DNA from 2 places in the Nocardioides sp. S5-5 genome. Region 1 is predicted to be linked to the other one. Evidence: riboswitches for the same ligand, from Rfam matches in the RefSeq annotation. Region 1 holds a riboswitch; the other holds the start of a gene.
What was found. Region 1 has a riboswitch for glycine ahead of glyA (serine hydroxymethyltransferase). Riboswitches for the same ligand answer to the same signal wherever they lie in the genome.
Positions count from the first base shown of each region.

Region 2: it holds a riboswitch for glycine, as region 1 does, so the genes downstream of both, gcvP (aminomethyl-transferring glycine dehydrogenase) here and glyA (serine hydroxymethyltransferase) in region 1, are expected to answer to the same signal.

Region 1 is NZ_CP199913.1:1,955,583-1,963,039, forward strand. It holds gene ACUP6Y_RS09230 (carbohydrate-binding domain-containing protein) at 49-1,473, opposite strand; gene ACUP6Y_RS09235 (polyphosphate polymerase domain-containing protein) at 1,488-2,249, opposite strand; gene ACUP6Y_RS09240 (DUF4956 domain-containing protein) at 2,246-2,854, opposite strand; gene ACUP6Y_RS09245 (hypothetical protein) at 3,250-4,014, opposite strand; gene ACUP6Y_RS09250 (glycine cleavage system transcriptional repressor) at 4,247-4,765, shown strand; glycine riboswitch at 4,883-4,977, shown strand; gene glyA (serine hydroxymethyltransferase) at 5,004-6,284, shown strand; gene ACUP6Y_RS09260 (ABC-F family ATP-binding cassette domain-containing protein) at 6,316-7,457, opposite strand, start outside.
Region 2 is NZ_CP199913.1:184,126-191,947, reverse strand. It holds gene glyA (serine hydroxymethyltransferase) at 1-743, opposite strand, end outside; gene gcvH (glycine cleavage system protein GcvH) at 745-1,119, opposite strand; gene gcvT (glycine cleavage system aminomethyltransferase GcvT) at 1,149-2,264, opposite strand; gene gcvP (aminomethyl-transferring glycine dehydrogenase) at 2,301-5,153, opposite strand; glycine riboswitch at 5,197-5,288, opposite strand; glycine riboswitch at 5,289-5,394, opposite strand; gene ACUP6Y_RS00820 (MSMEG_1061 family FMN-dependent PPOX-type flavoprotein) at 5,438-6,127, opposite strand; gene ACUP6Y_RS00815 (PDR/VanB family oxidoreductase) at 6,120-7,076, opposite strand; gene ACUP6Y_RS00810 (hydantoinase/oxoprolinase family protein) at 7,073-7,822, opposite strand, start outside.

The DNA of each region.
Region 1 (7,457 bases):
CTTCGCATGTCCGAGCGCAGGTGCGCGACCGCCTGCGTTCGGTGCCCGTCACCGTCCCCAGCCGCGCTCGCCGTCGGCCGGCGGGCCGCCCGGGCCGCCGCCCATCTGGGTGCTCGGTGCCTCGGTGGCGGTCACGGAGCCGGCGTCGGTGCCGTCGACGGACACGGTGTAGGACTCGCCGGACGTGAGGCCCCGGGCCACCACGACGTACGACGAGGTGCCGGGCGCCGAGAAGGTGACGACCACCTCGCCGGAGCCGTCGGTCACGGTGACCTCCGCGCCGGCGGCCGCGTCGGAGTCGACGGTCACGACGTCGGGCGACTCGAGGGTGCCGTTGACGTCGATCGGACCGTTGCCGCCGCCCCCGCCGTTGTTCGGGGTGGTGATCGTGACGACGCCGCCCGACAGGGTGGCCGAGCCGTTGGAGTCGATGCCGTCGCTGCCGGCGTCGATATGGACCTCGCCGCCGCTGACCGTGAGCAGCACGCCCTCCTCGGCCGACTCGCTGCCGCCCTCGACCGTGCCGCTGGTGGCGTTGATGCCGTCGTCGCTGGCCACGATCGAGACCAGTCCGTCGGTGATGGTGATGACGGCGGCCTCCAACCCCTCCTCGGAGCGAGTGACGTCGATCGTGCCGCCGGCGACGGTGATCGAGCCCTCGGCGTCGGCGCCGTCGGAGCCGGCCGAGATGGTCGTCGTACCGCCGTCGACCTGGATCCAGCCGAGCTCGCCGGCGTTGTCGTTGTCGGACTTGAGCGCGTCGCCGCCGGCTGCGACCGCCACCTCGCCGTCCTCGACGACGAGGTAGTCCTTGCCGCGGATGCCGTCGTCCACGGCGTCGACGGTGATGGTGCCGGACAGGACGACCAGGCCGTCCTTGCTGGTGATGGCGTCGTTGCTGGCGCCGGTCACGCTCAGCGAGCCGGTGCCGGCGATGGTCAGGTCGGCCATCGAGAACAACGTCGCGGTCGGGGCGTCCTCCTCCTCGTCGTCCGTGGCCGAGGCGGCGGCGTCGGACAGCGTGTTGGTCGAGCCGTCCGCGAGGATCACGACCGCCTCGTCGGCCTCGGTGATCACCACCGGGGAGGTGGTGGCCGAGGCGATGTCGACGCCGTCGAGGACCAGGCGCACCTTGCCCTCGCCCGCGCTGTTCACGACCACCTGGCCGTCGCTGAGGCTGCCGGAGAGGAGATAGGTCCCGGCCTCGGTGATGGTCACGACGTCGCCGTCGACGCTCGCGCCGGAGCCGTCGACGCTGCTCGCGCCGTCGGCGAGCGCGATCGTCGTGGCCCCCGCGGCGTCGTACTCGCCATCGTCGGTGTCGGCATGGGTGTCGGCCAGGGTGTGTGCCGACGTGGTCGCACTGACGGCGGCCGTGTCGGCGGTGGTGCTCGCGGCTCCGCAGGCGGTGGTCGTGAGCAGGGCGAGGGTGGCGACCGCGGCACAGATGCGGCGGCGGGCGGTGAGCTTCATGGGGGTCTCCTGGGTCAGGCGGCGCGGGCGAGGTCGAGGTGGCGGTCCATCGCGTGGTGCCACTTAAGGCGGGGGAGCTCGGGGTGCAGCGCGGCCATGCCGACGCCGAACTTCGAGATCGCGACCGGTCGGTGGCCGCGGGACCAGAGCAGGCGGTCGACCGACGAGGGGGTCGACCCGGTCTTCGTCTCCACGATCGCCAGGTGCGGCCGGTCGAGGTCGTGCTGGGAGTGGATCGAGGTCCAGCCGAGGTCGACGTCGAGGGTCACCCGGCTCGCGGAGGCGGGCAGGAGGAGGGTGGTACGCCGATAGCCCGTCGTCAGCACCGGCCGCAGCGGCACGTCGGCCAGCGCGGGCACGGCCCCGGCCACGAACTCCCGGCCCTCCGGAGTCAGCCGGACCGCCTCCGGGTGCGGGATCCGCTGCTTCACGGTCAGTCCGCGTGGCCCGACCGTCTTGACCTCCAGCCAGCAGCCGCCGGTGCCCAGGTAGGCCCGGGTGCGGACCTTCCAACGGCCGCGACGCCGGCGCCCCGAGGTGAGGAAGCTGTCGTGGGCGTCGGTGTCGAAGTAGGTCGACCGGTAGCCGAAGGCGCGCTGCCCGTCGATCTGGAGGACCCGGGTGTCGTGGGGGACCAGCGCGAGCAGCGCGTCCGCCTCGTCGGTCGGCAGGACGTACTTGCGATCGACCCGGGCGAGCAGCTCGGCCTCCTCGACCAGGGCGTCGAGCGAGATCGGGGCGAGTACGTCGAGCGCGGTGGCGGCGAGCTCGCTCATCGCACCGACTCCAGGGTGCGCGCGTCGGTGGCCAGGTGCGCCGAGCGTGCCGGCGACCCGGACGCCGTGGCGCGGTGCCGGACGTCGACCAGCGTGGTGTCGTTGACCAGGTCGGCCCGCAGCACCTTCGCCGAGATCACCTCGGCGCCGAGCAGCGACTCCAGGTTCGCGAGGAGAGCCGACTCGTCGGTGTGCGCGCGGTCGAGCAGCAGCTGCTGGGTCCGGGTCCGCTGTGCCAGCGACGGGTGGTCGCCGATCGCCAGCGTGGCGAGGACCGCGGCCATCAGGGTCACGCCGACCCAGCCGGCCGTCGTACCCAGGCCACCGAGGAGACCCAGCGCCAGGGCCGCGAAGTAGTAGGCCACCTCATGCTGGGCCAGCTCCTCGGAGCGGAGCCGGATGATCGAGAGGATGCCGAACAGTCCCAGGCCCAGCCCGGCTCCGATGGTGGTCGAGGTCAGCGCCGCGGACACGGCCAGCACCCCCACGTTGACCGTCAGGTAGGCGACGATCAGCTCGGGGCGCCGGTGGCGCGGCAGGAACAGGGCGAAGACGAGGACGCAGATGGCGGCGGCGTCGGCGAGGTACAGCGAGTAGGCGGGCATCGGTGAACTCCAGGTGGTGTCGAGATGAACACCACCCAGTAGGCCGGGCCCGGTTGTCCGGGGCGTCAGCCGACCCTGTGCGTTGTCTGTGAGGACCGGGACCGGTGGCGGCGCCCTCGCCCGCCGCGCTGTGGGGAAGCTGTCCCAGGCCTGGACAGGGTTCTCTGCCACCGGATCCGGGACGGCCGGGTGATCGACAGCGTGTCGCCGGGGAAGTGACTCGGGCGAGCCCTCGCCCGCCGTACCCTCACCGGGTGGCCGACCTCACCGAACCCTGTCCCAACTGCGGAACCCTGATGCGCTGGGAGACCTCGCACGAGCGGTGCGACGGCTGCGGCTACATCCGGCCGTGCTGCGAGGGCGCGCCCTGCCACTGACGCCGGTTCGCAGCCGGGTCAGACGTGGCCGCTGAGCTGGGCCAGCCGGGTGGCGAGTCGGTCGACGAGGGCGCCCGCCTGCTTCGCACTCAGCCCCTCGCCGCTGCTGGTCGACACGGGGAGCACGTCGACCGAGAGCCGGGCGCCGCCGGCCAGCGCGCGCAGCTCGTCGACCTTGTCGCCGAACGGCGTGCCGCTGCCGGGGGAGTAGGAGCGGACCACCTCGTCGACGTCCTCGGCGAACAGGTCCGCCTTGGTCACCGCGATGACCAGCCAGATCGGCTGGGCGCTGCGTACGGCCATCGAGGCGATCCGGTGCGCGGTGATGGTCCAGTCCTCGAGCTCGGCGGCCAGCTGGTCGGCGCGTGTCGCGGTCGCCGCGCCCGTCGTACCGCCGGCGCGGCGCGGCGTGGCGTGGCCGTTGGCGACGACGTGGATCACCCCGTCGACCGGCTCGTCGTGGAACACCTCGTCGAGCGCGCCGAGCCGGGTGGCGGCGTTGTCGCCCGGCACGACCAGGAAGCGGAAGCCGCGGAGCCGGCGCGAGCGCCGGGTCCGCCGCTCCATCACCGCCGAGCCCACCTCGGCCGTGCCGTCGGCCGGGTTGCGCCGCGCGAGCCGGTCGGCCAGCTGGGACTTGCCCACGCCCGTCATCCCGGTCACCGCGACGGTGGGATAGCGGCGGCGCAGCACGTGCCTCATCCGCTCGGGCGCGGCGGCCAGGGCGCCGAGCATGCCGGTGGCGACGGTGGCGGTGACGGCCGCCAGGCCCGGCTTGGGCAACCCCGGCCTGGACAGGACCGCACGGGAACGACCACTCGGCGACACGAGGCCTCCTCCGGCTGCTGACGTTGGTGGGTCGAGCCTACGTTCCGCCGACCAGCGGCAGGCGCGCCGGCCGAGGTCTCGTGGCGAGACGACCCGGTATGGCTGCGCGCCGGCGCCTTTGCGTGTGTGCAGCTGGGCATCTCCCACCACCACGCTGTGGCCGCGACACGCTCGCTAGCCTCGACCCATGGCCACCTTCACGCTCACCTGCATCGGCGACGACCGCCCCGGACTGGTGTCGGACCTCTCGGCCCGCCTGCACGCCCACGACGCGAGCTGGAACCGCAGCCAGATGGCGCGGCTGGCCGGCAAGTTCGCCGGCATCCTGCTGCTGGAGGTCCCCGACGCGCGCGCCGACGCGCTCGTCGCCGAGCTGGCCGGGCTGGAGAGCATCGGCCTGCAGGTCACCGTGGCCCGTACCGACGTGCCTGGCGTGGAGCCGGCCGTGCTGGTCGACCTCGACCTGCTCGGCGCCGACCGCCCCGGCATCGTCGCCGAGATCTCCGCGGCGCTGGCCCGGGAGCGGGTGGGCATCCGCGACCTGATCACCGACGTGCGGGACGCGCCGATGGCCGGCGGCCGGCTGTTCGAGGCCCGGGCGGTGCTCGAGGCGCCGCCGACCACCCGGGTCGACGACCTGCGTGCCGTCTTGGAGGCGATCGCGGACGAGCTGATGGTGGAGATCACGCTTGCCGATAGGGTGTGACCCGCGACAACTGAACAGGCGCCGTTCGTAGCCGAAGCAGGAGAGACCTCGCCACCGTGCGGGGCGCCGTAGGAGCAACTCTCCCCGAGAAACTCTCAGGCACCGTCACTGCCCGTGCGAGGCGACTCTGGAAAGTCAGGACCCGTGTCCTGCGCCCAAGGTGCAAGCCGTTCGCGGTGAAGCTCTCAGGCACCCATGACAGAGCGGGGAGGCACACCTCGACGACGGGAGCCTCCGCATGACCACGAACGACGCCTTCGACCAGCACCTCGCCGACTACGACCCCGACGTGTACGCGGCCATCACCGCCGAGCTCGCCCGCCAGCAGGGGACCCTCGAGCTGATCGCCTCCGAGAACTTCGCGCCGGTCGCCGTCATGGAGGCCCAGGGCTCGGTGCTGACCAACAAGTACGCCGAGGGCTACCCGGGCCGCCGCTACTACGGCGGGTGCGAGCACGTCGACGTCGTCGAGCAGCTCGCCATCGACCGGGTCAAGGAGCTGTTCGGCGCCGAGGCGGCCAATGTGCAGCCGCACTCCGGCGCCCAGGCCAACGCCGCCGCCATGTTCGCGCTGCTGGACCCCGGCGACACCATCCTCGGCCTCGACCTCGCCCACGGCGGCCACCTCACCCACGGGATGCGGATCAACTTCTCCGGCAGGCTCTACGACGCCGTCGCCTACCACGTCGACCCCGACGACTTCCGGGTCGACCTGGCCGAGGTCGAGCGGCTCGCCCTGGAGCACCGGCCGAAGCTGATCGTGGCCGGGTGGTCGGCGTACCCGCGCCAGCTGGACTTCGCCGAGTTCCGCCGCATCGCCGACCTGGTCGGCGCCCGCCTCATGGTCGACATGGCGCACTTCGCCGGCCTGGTCGCCGCCGGCCTCCACCCGAGCCCGGTGCCGCACGCCGACATCGTCACCACGACCACCCACAAGACCCTCGGCGGCCCGCGTGGCGGCGTGATCCTGTCGACCGCGGAGCTCGCGAGGAAGATCAACAGCGCCGTCTTCCCCGGCCAGCAGGGCGGTCCGCTGGAGCACGTGATCGCCGCCAAGGCGGTCGCCTTCAAGATGGCGGCGTCCCCGTCGTTCCGGGAGCGTCAGGAGCGGACCCTGGAGGGTGCTCGTCTCCTCGCCGCGCGGCTCACCGAGCCCGACGTGGTCTCGGCCGGGGTCTCCGTCCTCACCGGCGGCACCGAGGTGCATCTGGTCCTCGTCGACCTGCGTGCCTCGGAGCTCGACGGTCAGCAGGCCGAGGACCGCCTCCACTCGATCGGCCTCACCGTCAACCGCAACGCCGTCCCCTTCGACCCACGCCCGCCGATGGTCACCTCCGGCCTGCGCATCGGCACGCCGGCGCTGGCGACCCGGGGCTTCGGCGCCGAGGCGTTCACCGAGGTCGCCGACATCATCGCGGAGGCGCTCCAGCCGTCGTACGACGAGGGCGTGGCGGCCGAGCTGCAGACCCGGGTCGCCGTGCTGGCGGCGGCACACCCGCTCTATCCGGGGCTGGGCTGAGGCACCGGGGCGACCCGATCCGCACCAGCGGTCAGGCCATCTCGACAGCCGCGACCCGACCGTCCTCCACCTGCCAGCGCTGGTCGAGCCGGACGGTGTCGAGCAGCCGGCGGTCGTGGGTGACCAGCAGCAGTGCGCCGTCGTACGACTCGAGGGCCTGCTCGAGCTGCTCGATCGCCGGCAGGTCGAGGTGGTTGGTGGGCTCGTCGAGGACGAGGAGGTTGACGCCGCGGGCCTGCAGCAGCGCCATGGCCGCGCGAGTGCGCTCGCCGGGGGAGAGGCGGGCGACCAGGCTGGTGACCTGGTCGGCCTTGAGGCCGAACTTCGCCAGCAGCGTGCGTACGTCGGCCGGCGTCAGGTCCGGCATCGCGGCCTCGAAGGCGGGGCCGAGGGGGAGGTCGTCGTCGAGGCCGGTGCGGGCCTGGTCGATCTCGCCGATGGCGACCGAGGCACCGAGGCCGGCGCGGCCGGCGTCCGGGGCGAGCCGGCCGAGGAGGAGACGCAGCAGGGTGGTCTTGCCGGCACCGTTGGGGCCGGTCACGCCGATCCGGTCGCCCGCGCTGATCTGGAGGGAGGCGGGGCCGAAGGTGAAGTCGCCGAGCCGCGCGACGGCCCGGTCGAGAGTGGCGACGACCGAGCTGGACCGGGGCGCGGCGGCGATCGAGAAGCGCAGCTCCCACTCCTTGCGGGGCTCCTCGACCTCCTCCAACCGCGCGATCCGGGACTCCATCTGGCGCACCTTCTGCGCCTGCTTCTCCGAGGACTCCGACTGCGCCCGGCGGCGGACCTTGTCGTTGTCGGGCGACTTCCGCATCGCGTTGCGCACGCCCTGCGAGCTCCACTCCCGCTGGACCCGGGCGCGGTTGACCAGGTCGGCCTTCTTCTCGGCGAACTCCTCGTACGCCTCGCGGGCATGGCGCCGCACGATCGCCCGCTCCTCGAGGAAGGCGTCGTAGCCGCCGTCGTACACGGCGACCTGGTGTTGCGCGAGGTCGAGCTCGACGACGCGGGTGACCACGCGCGAGAGGAACTCGCGGTCGTGGGACACCAGCACCACCCCGGCGCGCAGCCCGCGCACGAAGGTCTCCAGCTGCTCGAGCCCGGCGAGGTCGAGGTCGTTGGTCGGCTCGTCGAGGAGCACCAGGTCGAAGCGGCTGAGCATCAGTACGGCGA
Region 2 (7,822 bases), 1.8 Mb from region 1:
GCCAGATCCGCGCTGTTAGTGAGGATGATCCCCCCGCGGGGTCCGCCTAGGGTCTTGTGGGTTGTGCTGGTGATCACGTCAGCGTGGGGAATGGGGTTTGGGTGCAGTCCTGCCGCGACGAGGCCCGCGAAGTGGGCCATGTCGACCATGAGGTAGGCACCGACCAGGTCGGCGATCCGGCGGAACTCCGCAAAGTCCAGGTGGAGGGGATACGCCGACCAGCCCGCCACGATCAGCTTCGGCCGGTGCTCCAGCGCTAGCCGCTCGACCTCGGCCATGTCCACCTCGAAGTCCTGGTCGTCGACGTGATAGGCCACGACGTCGTACAGCTTGCCGGAGAAGTTGATCCGCATGCCGTGGGTCAGGTGGCCACCGTGGGCGAGGTCGAGGCCGAGGATCGTGTCACCCGGGTCGAGCAGCGCGAACATCGCCGCGGCATTGGCCTGGGCACCGGAGTGCGGCTGCACGTTCGCGAAGTCGGCACCAAAGAGCTCCTTGACCCGATCGATCGCCAGCTGCTCGATCACGTCGACGTGCTCGCAGCCGCCGTAGTAGCGGCGGCCGGGGTAGCCCTCGGCGTACTTGTTGGTGAGGACCGAGCCCTGCGCCTCCATCACGGCGACGGGCGCGAAGTTCTCGGATGCGATCATCTCCAAGGTCTCGCGCTGCCGACGTAGCTCGGCGGAGATCGCCGCGTGCACGTCGGGGTCAAAATCGGCCAGGCTCTGGTTCAGGCTGGACATCTCAGAGTCCTCGGATCAGCGCGGCGTAGGCCGCGGCGTCGAGCAGCTCCGCGGTCGCGGTCACCTTGACCACGAACAGCCAGCCGTCGCCGAAGGGGTCGCTGTTGACCAGGCTCGGGTCGGCGTCGACGTCCTCGTTGACCTCGACGACCTCGCCCGTCACCGGCGAGTAGAGGTCGCTGACGGACTTGGTGGACTCGAGCTCGCCGCAGGTCTGGCCCGCGGTGACCGTGTCGCCGACGGCCGGCAGGTCGACGTACACGATGTCGCCGAGGGCGTCGGCGGCGTAGGCCGTCACGCCGACGCGCGCGGTGTCGCCGTCGAGGGCGACCCACTCGTGCTCGGCGGAGTACTGGAGGTTCGTGGGGTTGCTCATCGGGTGCTCCTGATTTCGGTAAGGGTGGGTCAGCGGGAACGGGTGTAGAACGGCAGCTCGACGACGTCGGCGTCCTCGAGGGAGCCGCGCAGGGAGACGGCGACGCGGGTGCCGGGTACGGCGAGGTGCGGGGGCACATAGGCCATGGCGATCGGCTTCTCCAGGGTCGGCGACGGGGCGCCGCTGGTGACCTCGCCGACCTCGGCGCCGGTCGCCGGGTCGACGACCGGGTAGCCCGCGCGCGGCGAGCGGCGGCCGGTCGAGACGAGGCCGACGAGCACGCGCTCCGGGCCCTCCTCCTTGCGCTTCGCGAGCGCGTCCCGGCCGACGAAGCCGCCGGGCTTGTCGAGGACGACGACGCGGCCGAGGTTCGCCTCGTACGGCGTGGTGTCGCGGCTCAGCTCGTGGCCGTAGAGCGGCATGCCCGCCTCGAGGCGCAGGGTGTCGCGGCAGGCGAGGCCGGCGGGGACCAGGCCGTGGGCCTCCCCCGCCTGCGCCAGCGCGGCCCAGACGGCAGGGGCGTCGGCCGGGCGGCAGTAGACCTCGAAGCCGTCCTCGCCCGTGTAGCCGGTGCGCGCGAGCAGCACCTCGACTGCGCGGTCAGGGGCAGCGAGCGTGCCGGCGTCGATGGCGTAGTACTTCAGCGACGGCACGTCGAGCTCGGTCAGCGCGGCGATGATCGCGGCGGACGCGGGCCCCTGGACCGCCAGCAGCGCCCAGTCGGCCGACGTGTCGCGGACCGTGACGTCGTACCCCTCGGCGCGGGCGGCGATCTCGGGCGCCACGACGGCGACGTTGCTGGCGTTGGCGACGACGAGGTAGTGCTCCTCGGCCAGGCGGTAGACGACGAGGTCGTCGATGATGCCGCCGTCCTCGGCGCAGATCATCGAGTAGCGGGCCCGGCCGACGCCGATCGCCGACGGGCGGCCGACGAGGGCGTGGTCGAGCGCGGCGCCGGCGCCCGGCCCGGTCAGCTCGATCTCGCCCATGTGGGTGAGGTCGAAGAGGCCCGCGGTCGTGCGGACGGCGCGGTGCTCGGCGAGCTCCGAGCTGTAGCGGACCGGCATCTGCCAGCCGGCGAAGTCGGTGAAGCTCGCCCCCAGGCCGGCATGGACCTCGTGCAGCGGGGTGGTTCGAGAGGACACGGCAGTGCTCCTAGGTGGTGGCGTGGGTGGGGTTGGTCAGTTCTCGAAGTCGGCGATCGGCGGGCAGGAGCAGACCAGGTTGCGGTCGCCGTAGGCCTGCTCGATGCGGCGCACAGGAGGCCAGTACTTGCCGGCCGGCGTGCCGGCCGGGAAGACCGCCTCCTCCCGCGTGTACGACGCCGTCCACTCCTCGACCAGGCAGGCGGCCGTGTGCGGGGCGTGCCGCAGCGGGCTGTCCTCGGCGGTCCAGCGGCCGCTGGCGACGGCATCGATCTCGGCGCGGATCGCGACCATCGCTGCGACGAACCGGTCGAGCTCGGCGAGGTCCTCGGACTCGGTCGGCTCGATCATCAGCGTGCCCGCGACCGGGAAGCTCATGGTCGGGGCGTGGAAGCCGTGGTCGATGAGCCGCTTCGCGACGTCGTCGACGGAGACGCCCGTCTCGGCGGTGAGCGGCCGCAGGTCGACGATGCACTCGTGCGCGACGAGTCCGTTCTCGGCGGTGTAGAGCAGCGGGAAGTGAGGAGCGAGGCGGTGGGCGAGGTAGTTGGCGCCGAGCACCGCCGTCTGGGTCGCCCGGCGCAGCCCGTCGGCCCCCATCATCCGGCCATAGGCCCACGCGATCGGCAGCACGCCCGCCGAGCCGTAGGGCGCGGCACTGATCGGCCCGATGCCCGCGCGCTGCTCCGGGACCGGGTGCAGCGGGTGGCTCGGCAGGTACGGCGCCAGGTGGGCCGCGACCGCAACGGGACCGACGCCCGGGCCGCCGCCACCATGGGGGATCGCGAAGGTCTTGTGGAGGTTGAGGTGCGAGACGTCGCCGCCGAACTCCCCCGGGCGCGCGATGCCGACCAGCGCGTTGAGGTTGGCGCCGTCGACGTACACCTGGCCGCCGTGGCGGTGCACCAGGTCGCACAGGTCGGTGATGCCGGTCTCGTAGACGCCGTGGGTGGACGGGTAGGTCACCATCACGGCGGCGAGCCGGTCGGCGTGCTCGGCGCACTTCGCGGCCAGGTCGTCGAGGTCGACGGTGCCGTCCTCGCGGGAGGCCACGACGACGACCCGGAAGCCGGCGAGCACCGCGGAGGCGGCGTTGGTGCCGTGGGCGCTGGAGGGGATCAGGCAGACGTCGCGCTGCGCCTCGCCGCGGTCGTGGTGGTAGGCGCGGATGGCGAGCAGGCCGGCGAGCTCGCCCTGCGAGCCCGCGTTGGGCTGGATCGACACTGCGGCGTACCCGGTGATCTCGGCCAGCCACTCCTCGAGCTGCTCGACGAGGACGCGGTAGCCGGCGACGTCCTCGAGCGGGGCGAGCGGGTGCATGTCGGCGAAGCCGGGCCACGAGATGGGCTCCATCTCCGCGGTGGCGTTGAGCTTCATCGTGCAGGAGCCGAGCGGGATCATCCCGCGGTCCAGCGCGTAGTCCTTGTCGGAGAGCGCCCGCAGGTAGCGCAGCATCGCGGTCTCCGAGCGGTGCCGGTGGAAGACCGGGTGCTCGAGGAAGGCCGAGGTACGACGCACCGCCGCCGGGATCCCGGTGCCCACCTGGACCATGACGCCACCATCGGTCCGCGGCTCGACGGCGTCGACGACGGACGCGACGTGGTCGGCGGTGGTGATCTCCGAGCAGGTGATGCCGACGTGGGTGTCGTCGACCGGGCGCAGCAGGATGCCGGCGGCGCGGGCCCGGGCGACGACGGCCGCGGCGTCCGCGACCTCGACGACGAGGGTGTCGAAGAAGTGCCGGTTGACCCGGCGCACGCCGCGCACCTCCAGCTCGGAGGCGATCTCGGCGGTGCGCGCGTGGACCTGCCCGGCGATCCGGCGCAGGCCGTCGGGGCCGTGGTGGACGGCGTACATGCCGGCGGTGATCGCCAGCAGCACCTGCGCGGTGCAGATGTTGGAGGTCGCCTTGTCGCGGCGGATGTGCTGCTCGCGGGTCTGCAGCGCGAGGCGGTACGCCGGCTGCCCGGACGCGTCGATGGAGACGCCCACGAGCCGTCCGGGCAGGTGCCGCTCGAGGCCCTCGCGGACGGCGATGAAGGCGGCGTGTGGACCGCCGTAGAACATCGGGACGCCGAGGCGCTGGGTGGAGCCGACGGCGATGTCGGCGCCCATCTCGCCGGGCGGGGTGAGCAGGGTGAGCGCGAGGGGGTCGCAGGTCACGGCGACGGACGCACCGCGTGCGGCGGCCTCGGCGGCGATCGGCCGCAGGTCGCGGACCTCGCCCGAGCAGCCGGGGTAGGACGCGAGCAGGCCGAAGAACTCACCGTCCGGGAGGGGCGCGTCGAGGTCGACCAGCTCGACCTCGAGGCCGACGGCCTCGGCCCGGGTGGCGAGCACGGCGAGGGTCTGCGGCAGCGTGTCCGCGTCGACCAGCACCCGCGGGAACCTCGACCGCGACGCGCGGCGCATCACCATGATCGCCTCGACCACCGCGGTGGCCTCGTCGAGCAGCGAGGCGTTCGCGGTCGGCAGGCCGGTGAGGTCGCCGACGACGGTCTGGAAGTTGATCAGCGCCTCGAGCCGGCCCTGGCTGATCTCCGGCTGGTAGGGCGTGTACGCCGTGTACCAGGCCGGGGCCTCCAGCAGGTTGCGGCGGATCACCGGCGGCGTGATCGTCGGGTGGTAGCCGCAGCCGATCATCGCCACGCCGACGTCGTTGCGTCCCGCCAGGACGGCGAGCTCGGCCAGGGCCTCGGTCTCGCTCGCCGGTGCGGGCAGCCGCAGGGGCTCGGGCGAGACGATGCCGGCCGGTACGGCGGCGGCCATCAGCTCGTCGAGGCTCGCGTAGCCGATCTCGGCCAGCATCTTCGCCTGCTCGGAGGCGTCGGTGCCGATGTGGCGCTCGCTGAAGGAGGCGCTTGAAGGGGTGGGGTCGTTCGAGGACACGGAGGCTCCCGTCGTCGAGGGTGCGTGCACCCTGCTTCGCTTGCCTCCCCGCTCTGTCATGGGTACCTGAGAGCTTCACCGCGTGAGCGGCTTGCACCGTGGGCGCAGGACATGGGTCCTGACTTTCCAGAGTTGCCTCGCCGAGCAGTGATGGGGCCTGAGAGTTTCTCGGGGAGAGTTGCTCCTACGGCGCCCCGTCCCGACCCATCGGGTCAGGCGAGGGCTCTCCTGCTTCGGCTTCGAACGGCCGATATGGAGTTGTCTTGGTGCGCCTGGCGCGGTCGTCAGAGGTCGGCCACGTAGCTGTGCGCCAGACCGTCGGTCAGTTCCGACGTCGTAGTGGTCACCGCGGATCGCTCGGTGTTGCGAAGGGAGAACACGTTGCTGCTCATCACCACGTCGGCGGGGTTGACTTGCGCGGCGGGGTCCCAGAGACGGGATCGGATGAGCGCCTTCCCGCAGTGGAAATAGTTCTCTTCGACCTCGACGATGAGCACAAGTTTAGGTACGCGGCCGTCCGCCTCGTGCTGGTGACGGAGGTGAACGTCGTCGGTGACGAATGCCTTTCCGTTGACTCGCAAGGTCTCTCGCATCCCTGGGACGAGAAAAAGCATGCCGATCTCGGAGTTGCACGCGAGGTTCCTGAAGCTGTCGGCCAGAGCGTTGCCCGAACGATCTGGGAGGCTGAGGGTGGCGTCGTCGAGCACCTTCACGAAGCCCGGACCGTCTCCCCGAGGGCTGGAGTCAGCTCCCTTGGCTCCGTGAGTTGCTAGGCAAACGAACGGAGCATGTGCGATGAAGCGCTGGGCCGTCAGACCCAGGTCCCGATCAATCTTGTCTAGCACGGGAGCGTCGGGGGTACCCAGCACATCACAGACCTCCTGGACGCTGAGCCGGCGGACCCGGTCGAGGAGGGAACGGGCGGAGGGGCGCACTGCCGACCCGGAGGCCGGAGTCACGTTGAGCTCAGACATTGAGACTTATCTCTCTGCCGAGGGCGCGCGACACGCACACCATCATGGTGCGGCCTGTTTCCTGTTGTTCGCGGGTCAAGACGTCGTCGCGGTGCTCGGGGCGCCCGGCCAAGATCTCGACTTCGCAGGTTCCGCAGACTCCGGAGCGACAACTCGCGCTGACGGGGATGCCGGCTCGCGCCAGTCCGTCGAGTAGGGAGGTATCGGCGTCGACGTTGATGGTCCGTGCGCTCTTGATCGCCCGGACGGTGACCGCGCGATTCACCTGTGGCGGACGCGGCCGAGGCTTGAACCTCTCCACGTGCAGAGAGGAGGGCGACCGTCCGGACCGGGTGACGACTTGTTCCACCGCTACCAGCAATGGCTCAGGTCCGCAGCAGATGAACGCGGCGTCCGTGTCGGCACCCGCGATGATGTCGTCGAGTGGAAGGTGACCGGTTTCGTCGAACGGCCAGTACCGCACGCGGTCGCCGAGGTCTCCGAAGGAGTCGGCGAAAGCCATGGAGCTCCGATTGCGGCTGCCGTAGTCCAAGGTCCATCGGATTCCGGCAGCCTCCGCGGCTCGGATCATCGGGATGATCGGAGTGATGCCGATGCCGCCGGCGATGAAGACGAGCGCCTCCGACTCCGGGAGTGCGAAGTTGTTGCGCGGCGAGCTCATAGTGACGATCTGCCCGGGCCGTAGGAAGTAGTGAACGTATTCGGAGCCTCCGCGGCTCAGCGGGTCCAGAAGGACGGCGATGCGGTAGGAGTTGTACGTAGCGTAGGACTCGATGAGCGAGTACTGACGCTCGACCCGGTTCGGTAGTACCAGGCCAATGTGGGCCCCAGGCTCCCAGGCTGGCAGGTCGCCGTCCAAGCCTCGCAGGAGGACGGAGACGACGCCTTCGGCCTCGTATCGAAGCTCCTCGACCCGCACACGGAGAAACGTGGTCGGGCTGCCGGTCACGACACTCTCCCGAGTGGTCCTGCCGCGCGCACCTGGAGGCGCGTGGCCGGTTCTGGCAGGTACCCGATCGGGGTCTCCGTTACTTCGACGATCTCGATGCGGCTCGGGTCCGCGCCAGCTTGGATGGCCCGCGCGGTTGCGATGTCCGAGGCGTCGTCGATGGCGCGTCGGCGGTCCTGTCCAGCCGGGATGATCGTGTCCCAACGGCTGCTGACTGGGGCGATGGCAACCCCAACCGCATTGGCGACTGCGCCGTGGCTGGGTCGGATCACCTTGGGCATGCGGCCGTGGCCGTCGCTGATGAGGGCCGATCCTCCCCCGACAACCACCAACGAGTTGATCTCGCGGGACAGATTCATACTCTCGACCGCGTCGGCGAGTGTCTCGTCGGCCACTGACATTGCCTGGCCGAGCGTGGCACGCAGGTCAGCGGGAACCGGGTGGCTGCCGATGTCGCCGCGTCCCGCTGCCACGGCTGCGTCGGTCAACGTTGGGACTGAACCGCCAAACACCAAGCCCTCTTGCGCGACGCGATATCCCAGAGATTGGGGGCCGACTCGGACGCCGCCGGAGCCGTCCTGTGTTACGACCGTGCCGCCACCGATGCTGATGCTGAGCACGTCGGGCATTCGGAAATTGGTCTTGACGCCCGCAAGCTCAGCGCCCATCGATGCTTCCCGAGGAAACCCGTCGATGAGTACGCCGAAGTCGGTCGAGGTGCCGCCGACGTCGGCGATGAGGGCGTT